Regions from separate parts of the Azospirillum sp. VT-I1 genome, predicted to be linked through region 1. Evidence: riboswitches for the same ligand, from Rfam matches in the RefSeq annotation. Region 1 holds a riboswitch; the other holds the start of a gene.

Region 1 (3,592 bases):
CAGCTTGTCCTGGGCCAGCGCCGGAAGCGCGGTCATCAGGCCGGCCGCCATCAGGCCGGCGGCGAACAGGTGCTTCATCGGATCTCTCTCCCCTTCAAGGATTGGCGTCTTCGGCCGGTTGCGTATCGGGTTGCCAGGGCAGGGCGCGGCGGGCCAGCGCATCGACGGCGGCATAGAGCGTCACCGCGAACAGCCCCAGCACCAGCACGGCGGCGAACAGAAGGTCGATCTGCATGCGGGCGTTGGCGTGCAGCATCAGGTAGCCGAGGCCGGAGGACGACCCCACCCACTCGCCGATCACCGCACCGATGGGCGCGACAGCTGCGGCCACCCGAACGCCCGACCAGAAGGCGGGCAGGGCGGCGGGCAGGCGGATGCGCCACAGGATGGCGGCGGGCGAGGCGCCCATGGTGCGGGCAAGGTCGAGCCAGCCGGGATCGGTGCGGCGCAGACCGTCGAACAGCGCCGTCGTCACCGGGAAATAGATGACCAGCACCGCCATGGCGATCTTGGACGCCATGCCGTAGCCCAGCCAAAGCACCAGCAGCGGCGCCAGCGCGAAGACCGGAATCGCCTGGCTGACCAGCAGCAGCGGCATCAGCCAGCGCCGCGCCGTGCGGAACCGCGCCAGCAGCAGCGCGCTGACGCCGCCCAGGGCCACGCCGGCCACCAGCCCGATCAGAATCTCGGTCAGCGTCGTCAGTCCATGGCTCCACAGCAGCGGCGCCTGCCGCCGCATCGCGTCCGCCACGGCCAGCGGACCGGGCAGCAGGTAGCGCGGCAGGCCGGTGGCCCAGACCAGCGCCTGCCAGCCGGCGACCAGCACCGCGAGCGTCACCAAGGCGCGCAGCAGCGCCCTCATTCCGCCAGCCTCCGCAACAGCTCCGCCTGCAGCGCCAGCAATCCGGGGTCGTCCACCCGGCGCGGCACCGGGCCGGACGGCTCCAGCGCCGGCCCCATGATCGCGGGGCGGCCGGTCATCACATGCAGGCGGTCGCCGATGCGCAGGGCCTCCAGCGGGTCGTGGGTGACCATCAGGACGGTGCGGCCGGCCAGCGTCTCCGCCGCCGTCTCCTGCAGCCTCAGGCGGGTGATGGCATCGAGCGCGGAGAAGGGCTCGTCCATCAGGACCAGCGGCTTGTCCTCCATCAGCGTGCGGGCCAGCGCCACCCGCTGCCGCTGTCCGCCGGACAGGGCGGCCGGGCGGTCGCGCTCCCGTCCCGCCAGCCCAACGCGGCCGAGCAGCGCTCTGGCGCGCTCCACCCGCGCGGCATCGGGTCGGCGGTGGCGCAGCCGGTCGCCCAGCAGGACATTGTCCAGAACGGTCAGCCAGGGCAGCAGCAGGTCCTGCTGCGCCATGTAGGCGATGCGGCCGGCGAGCGGCAGCCCGTCGCCGGTGGTGACGGTGGTCGGCGGCTCCGGCTCCGCCAGCCCGGCGAGGATGCGCAGCAGCGTGGTCTTGCCGACGCCGCTCGGCCCCAGCAGGCAGGTGGTCCGCCCCGGCGGCAGCTCCAGCGTCAGGTCGGAAAACAGCAGCGTGCCGCCGAAGGTCAGCCGCGCACGCGAGACGGTCACCGAAAGCGGCGTCATCGCCGGGCCTTAAGCGAGACTGGTCGCAAGCCTGGGCGCGAGCATGGCGGTATGGCGGATAGGGTGCGCTTGCAGGCAGCCATCACTGATCCCTACGCCGGCATGAACCGGATCAGGTTCCAGGGGTCGTCCCGCAACGGGACCTCTCAGCCGCCCATCGGCTCCCCCAGTGAAGGCCGCGACTATAAGCGCGGACGATCCGTGACCGCAAGCATTGCCGGTGGCGGCTTGCGGAGCGTGGAAGCGGCGGGGCGGCGCTTGACCGGCGCGCGGCTCCGCCTAGTTTCTGGCGGGACCGATGGAGATCATCCCCTGACCACGCCTCTCCGCACCCCTCTGTTCATCGGCGGCGAGATCTATCGCGGCTCGACCTATGGCCCGAAGCATCCGCTGGCGATCCCGCGCGTTTCGACCGTCATCGACCTCAGCCGCGCCATGGGGTGGCTGCCCGACGAGGTCTATCTCGACACCCATGTGGCGAGCGAACGCGAACTGGCGCGTTTCCACACCGCGGACTACATCGCCGCGCTGAAGCGGGCGGAGGCGGAGCAGCGGGTGGACGAGGCGACGGCGGCCCGCCACAATCTGGGCAAGCTGGAGAACCCCGTCTTTGCCGAGATGTACCGGCGGCCGGCCCACAGCAGCGGGTCGGCCCTGCAGGCGGCGCGGATTCTGGGCGACCGGCCGGCCGGCCTCGTGTATGCGCCGGCCGCCGGCACCCACCATGCGCGCCGCGACCGGGCCAGCGGCTTCTGCTATTTCAACGCGCCGGTGCTGGGCATCCTCGAACTGCTCGACCATGGGCTGGAGCGGGTTCTCTATGTCGATCTCGACGCCCACCATGGCGACGGGGTGGAGGAGGCGTTCGCCGACGACGACCGGGTGCTGACCATCTCCATCCACGAGGACGGGCGCTGGCCCTATACCGGTAAGGCGGAGGACCGCGCCGGCGGCTTGGCCCGCAACCTGCCGGTCCCGCCGGGCTTCAATGACAGCGAGATGGAGCATGTGATGGAGGCGGCAGTGCTGCCGCTGGCCCGTGCCTTCCGTCCGCAGGCGATGGTGATCCAGACCGGCGCCGACGCCCTGGCCGAGGATCCCTTGAGCCGGCTGGAGCTGTCCAACCATGCGCTGTGGGAAGCGGTGGCCGCCCTGCTGCCGCTGGCACCGCGGGTGCTGGTGGTCGGCGGCGGCGGCTATAACCCCTGGTCGGTCGGGCGTTGCTGGACCGGGATCTGGGCGGTGATGAACGGGATCGACCCCGCCGTGCCGCCGACGGCGGAGGCGGAGGGGGTGCTGCGCGCCATCACCTGGAACCGCGCCGCCGGCCGCAACCCGCCGGAGCACTGGTTCACGACTTTGGCGGACGAACGCCGGCCGGGGCCGGTGCGCGATGCGGTGAAGCGGGTGGCGGAAATGGCGGTATCCTGACTCATTTCTGACGAATATCGAACGAAGCCGCGACGATTCGTTGACGGGGTTGGATTGTTCGTTGATCCTTGAAACTCCGCATTTGTGCCGATCCCTCCGATTCCGGCCGGTCGGGCACTGCGGGTTTCGGGAGGAGAACGGGCGGGCGGATGTCGAACACGACGCTGTTCCTGATCGCCATCGTCATCATCATGCTGGCCGCCGTTCCGGTCGCCATGATGCTGAAGGATTTCCTGCCGAACATTCTGGAAAAGAGCAGCGGGCTGGAGCAGATCGAGAACCGCGTCTATGTGCTGCATGCCGAGGCGCACGAGCTGCAGAACCGCGTCAACCATCTGGTCCAGCGCCGCAACAGCCAGTCGTCCGAGCGCGCAAGGCTGGAAAGCGACATCCGCAAGGCGGAAAAGCAGATCAGGGAACTGGCGGAACAGCCGCCGCTGTTCGTGCATGAGGTCGGCGATCCCCAGGCCGGCCTGATGAAGTTCGTCGCGACCGTCACGCAGGAGAAGGCATCTGCCGCCGCAAGGGCTGCCGGCGAGCGCGGTCCGGTCAACCAGATCTGGCGCTGCGC
Region 2 (3,592 bases), on a different replicon from region 1:
GTGAAGCCGCCCTTGGGCGCCGGCTGGAACTCGTCCAGCACCTGCGGGTTGGCGAAATCCTCTGCCAGGAAGCGGCGCAACTCATGGGCGCGGAAGGTCTTCAGATAGCCGGTCAGCCCCAGCCTGACCATCTCTGCGTCATAGCCGGTGACGATGGGCAGCAGCCGCTCAGCCCGGCGGCGCCACGGGTCCTCGCGGTCGAGAAGCCGTTGGATCGCCGCGTCGATCACCGCGACGATGTGCGCCGTTGGCAGCGTCTTCAGATAGCCGCGCGCCGCCGCCCGGACCGTCGCCGCAACCTGCTCCACCTGCCCGGAATCCAGCACCGGCACCGCCACGCGCAGCGCCGCATCGCCCGACCCGAAGGTCAGCACGCGCCGCTCCACCGCATCCGGCGGCAGGCCGGGCAGATGTCCGGCCAGTTCCAGGCGGGACGGATCGTCGCCGAAGGCCAAGGCCGCGCTCCCCCTCAACCGCGCGCAGCGGCGAGGAAATCCTCCACCGCCAGCGAGCAGCCCTTGGCCTGCGCCCCGGCGACACGGCCCAGCAGGCGGAAGCCGCCCTCCTCCAGGATGCCGGCGTCCTCGGTCAGGATGGCGGCGACGGAGTTGACGTGGGCCAGGTCATGGTGCACCAGCACGCCCATGCTGCCGGCGGGAACATCGCGCCCGGACAAGGGATCGACGACGCGGCTTCGGATCCAATGCGGGCCGGATTTCAGCGACGGGCAGACAGCATTGCCGTCGTCGTAGAACTGGGTGCTCAGCTCCGTCATGCCGTACATGTTGATGCAGCGCTCGCGCGGCACGCCGAAGAAGGCTGCAAGCTGCCCATAGAACTCGTCCGGCTCCAGTTCCCGCGACTGGCCCTTGAAGCCGCCGGTGTCGAGGATGCGGCTCCCCTCCGGCAGAGCAAAGCGGCGGCCGTCGCGCGCCATCGCGTCCATCAGATGCACGAAGCCGTAGCTGGCGCCCAACAAGGCGAAGGGCTCCCCTGAGCGTTCGGCGGCGGACAGCCGGTCATAGAGCCCGGCGGTGTCGATGCCCGCTTCCCCGATCCAATGGCGGCTGTCCGGCGTACCGCATTCCGCCCGCGCCAGCTCCAGATAATGGGCGAGCGAGGAGTTCGGCATTGCCGTCTCGGTTGGGAACAGGATGCCCATCGCCATCCGCTCCGCGCCCGCCCCTGCACCCTGCATGAAGCGACGGCGGAAGTTGAGCAGCATGGACCGGTCGTAGACCGCCAGGGTCGTGTGGTGGATCTGGCCGCGGATGCCGCCCTTGGTCGTGCCGCTGGTCATGAAGATGCGGGCGGACTCCTCCGCCGGGCGGCAGCTGAGCGTCAGGTCCTTGAAGGCGTTGATCGGCACCGCCGGGACGTCGCGCCAGCTCTTCACCCCGCGCGGCGTCCGGCCGCGCTGCATGGCGAAGCGGCGGTAAGGCTGGTTGTGCTCGAACTGGTGGGCGAAGACCGCCAGCGCCAGGGCGTTGAATGCGTCGTCGGCCGCGGCCCCGCTTCCGATGTCGGCCTCCATGAAGGCCAGGACCTTGTCGTAGATCACGCTGTCGTAGATCGCGCTCACGGCCACACTCCCCGCCCCGTTTTCTCCAAGCGGCACCGACCGATGGAGCAGCAAACGAATCCGGGACAAGCCTGTGGGGTATGGATCAGCGCGTCGGCCGCGAAGGCCTTCTCGTCCCGCATCCCTACGCCGGCATGACCCGGATCAGGTTCGAAGGGTTGCCGCGTCGCCCGGACGTGAAGGACCGGGCCGGCGGGTGTCTCAGCCTCCTTGACGAGGCTCCCCTGGGAACGGGACGGAGCCTAGAAGACCATCGCGCCGTCTGTCAACGACGGGGATGCCGGCTTTGCGGAGGGCGGAAAGGGCGGCTGTTCCACGACACACCGCCGCGCACAGCGGGCATGGCGGCGGCGTCACGCCGCCGTGCCGGTCCTCGCAGGTTCGGAGATCGCCGTTTCCTCCTCCTGCAGGCGTGCATACACAGTCGGCGGAACCCCGACATGGCGGGCGAAGGCGACGCTGAATGTGCTGGCGGAACTGTAACCGACACGCTCCGCGATGTCGGCGATGCCGCCATCCCGCCGGCGGAGCATATCCTTCGCCAGCGCCATCCGCCATTGGAGCAGGTATTCCATCGGCGCGACGCCCACCGCCTGCCGGAACCGCTCGAAGAAGGTGGATCGCGACAGCGCGGCTTCCTTCGCCAACTGCGCGACCGTCCAGGGCAAGGCCGGGTGCCCGTGGATATGCCGCAGGGCCACCGCAAGGCGGTCGTCACCCAGCCCGCGCAGCAGACCCGGCGACCCGGCGGACAGCATCGTGGAGCGCAGCGCCTCGATCAGCAGAACCTCAAGCAGGCGCGCCAGGATGACGTCGCGCGCCGGCCGCTGCGCACGTGACTCCTCGTTCACCAACTGCACCAGTGTGCTCAGCCGCTTCTCTCCACGGACATGAACCAGTTGCGGAAGCAGCGACACCAGCAGGGACGCATCGGGCGAACCGAATGCGCAGTAGCCGACAAGATTGCGCACCTCCGGCGGGCGATCGGCACTGCCGAGCAGGAATTCTCCCGGCCGCACTTCGACCGGAACGGTGTCGGCCGCTCCCGGAGGCATCGGTTCGATGCTCGACACCGTGAACTCGCAGGCCGCCGGGATCAGCACGAAGTCGTCCGTCTCAAGGAGGATGGGATCGTCGTTGCCGACACTCAAGCGGCACGAGCCGTCGAGAACCACGCAGTAGAACGGGCGTCGGGCCTCCGTGCGCCGGACCCGCCAGGACCCGGCCCCGCGGGTGAGCTTTGAGAATGAGGCGCTCGGCCGAAGCAGGCCGACCACCTGCGCCAAGGGGTCGATCACTTTCGGACTCCTGCAAACGAATTCCGGATTTCTGATTGTAGATCGTCCAGGCACCGCGCTCTATCCTCCGCTTCGCATTCAGCGACAGGAGCCATCCCATGAAGACCATTCTCATCACCGGCTGTTCATCCGGCTTCGGCCTGGAAACCGCCCGCCATTTTCTCGACCGCGACTGGACGGTGATCGCCACCATGCGCACCCCGACCGGGGATATCCTTCCCAACTCGGAGCGTCTGCGCATCCTCCGCCTCGACGTCACCGATGCGGACGGCATCCGGCAGGCGGTGGAGGAGGCGGGCCCGGTCGACGTGCTGGTCAACAACGCCGGCATCGGATTGCTGAGCGCCCTGGAAGGGGTGACGATGGATGCCGTGCGCGGGATTTTCGCCACGAACACCTTCGGCACCATGGCGATGACACAGGCCATGCTGCCCCAGTTCAGGGCGCGGAGGTCGGGCGTCATCGTCAATGTCACCTCCAGCGTGACCCTGAAGCCGCTGCATCTGCTCTCGGTCTACACGGCAAGCAAAGCGGCGGTGAACGCCTTCACGGAGTCCCTGGCCCTGGAACTGGAGCCGTTCAACATACGGACGCATCTCGTGCTTCCGGGCCGGGCGCCGGACACGTCCTTCAGCGCCAGTGCACGGGCCCGCATGCAGGGCGGCATTCCGGAAGCCTATGCACCGCTGGCCGAAAGCGTTTTCGCCGCCTG

What was found. A riboswitch is a leader RNA that binds a small molecule or an ion and turns the genes downstream of it on or off. The one in region 1 is predicted to bind thiamine pyrophosphate.
Region 2: linked by a shared signal. The riboswitch ahead of AB8P05_RS17020 (LuxE/PaaK family acyltransferase) and the one ahead of AB8P05_RS01870 (ABC transporter ATP-binding protein) in region 1 are both predicted to bind thiamine pyrophosphate.

The regions. Positions count from the first base shown of each region.
Region 1 covers NZ_CP168800.1:389,138-392,729, forward strand. Annotated here, with positions in the region: gene AB8P05_RS01860 (ABC transporter substrate-binding protein) at 1-78, opposite strand, end outside; gene AB8P05_RS01865 (ABC transporter permease) at 95-862, opposite strand; gene AB8P05_RS01870 (ABC transporter ATP-binding protein) at 859-1,575, opposite strand; TPP riboswitch at 1,661-1,768, opposite strand; gene AB8P05_RS01875 (acetoin utilization protein AcuC) at 1,792-3,021, shown strand; gene AB8P05_RS01880 (hypothetical protein) at 3,171-3,592, shown strand, end outside.
Region 2 covers NZ_CP168802.1:669,329-672,920, reverse strand. Annotated here, with positions in the region: gene AB8P05_RS17025 (acyl-CoA reductase) at 1-455, opposite strand, end outside; gene AB8P05_RS17020 (LuxE/PaaK family acyltransferase) at 470-1,573, opposite strand; TPP riboswitch at 1,686-1,818, opposite strand; gene AB8P05_RS17015 (AraC family transcriptional regulator) at 1,936-2,880, opposite strand; gene AB8P05_RS17010 (SDR family oxidoreductase) at 2,979-3,592, shown strand, end outside.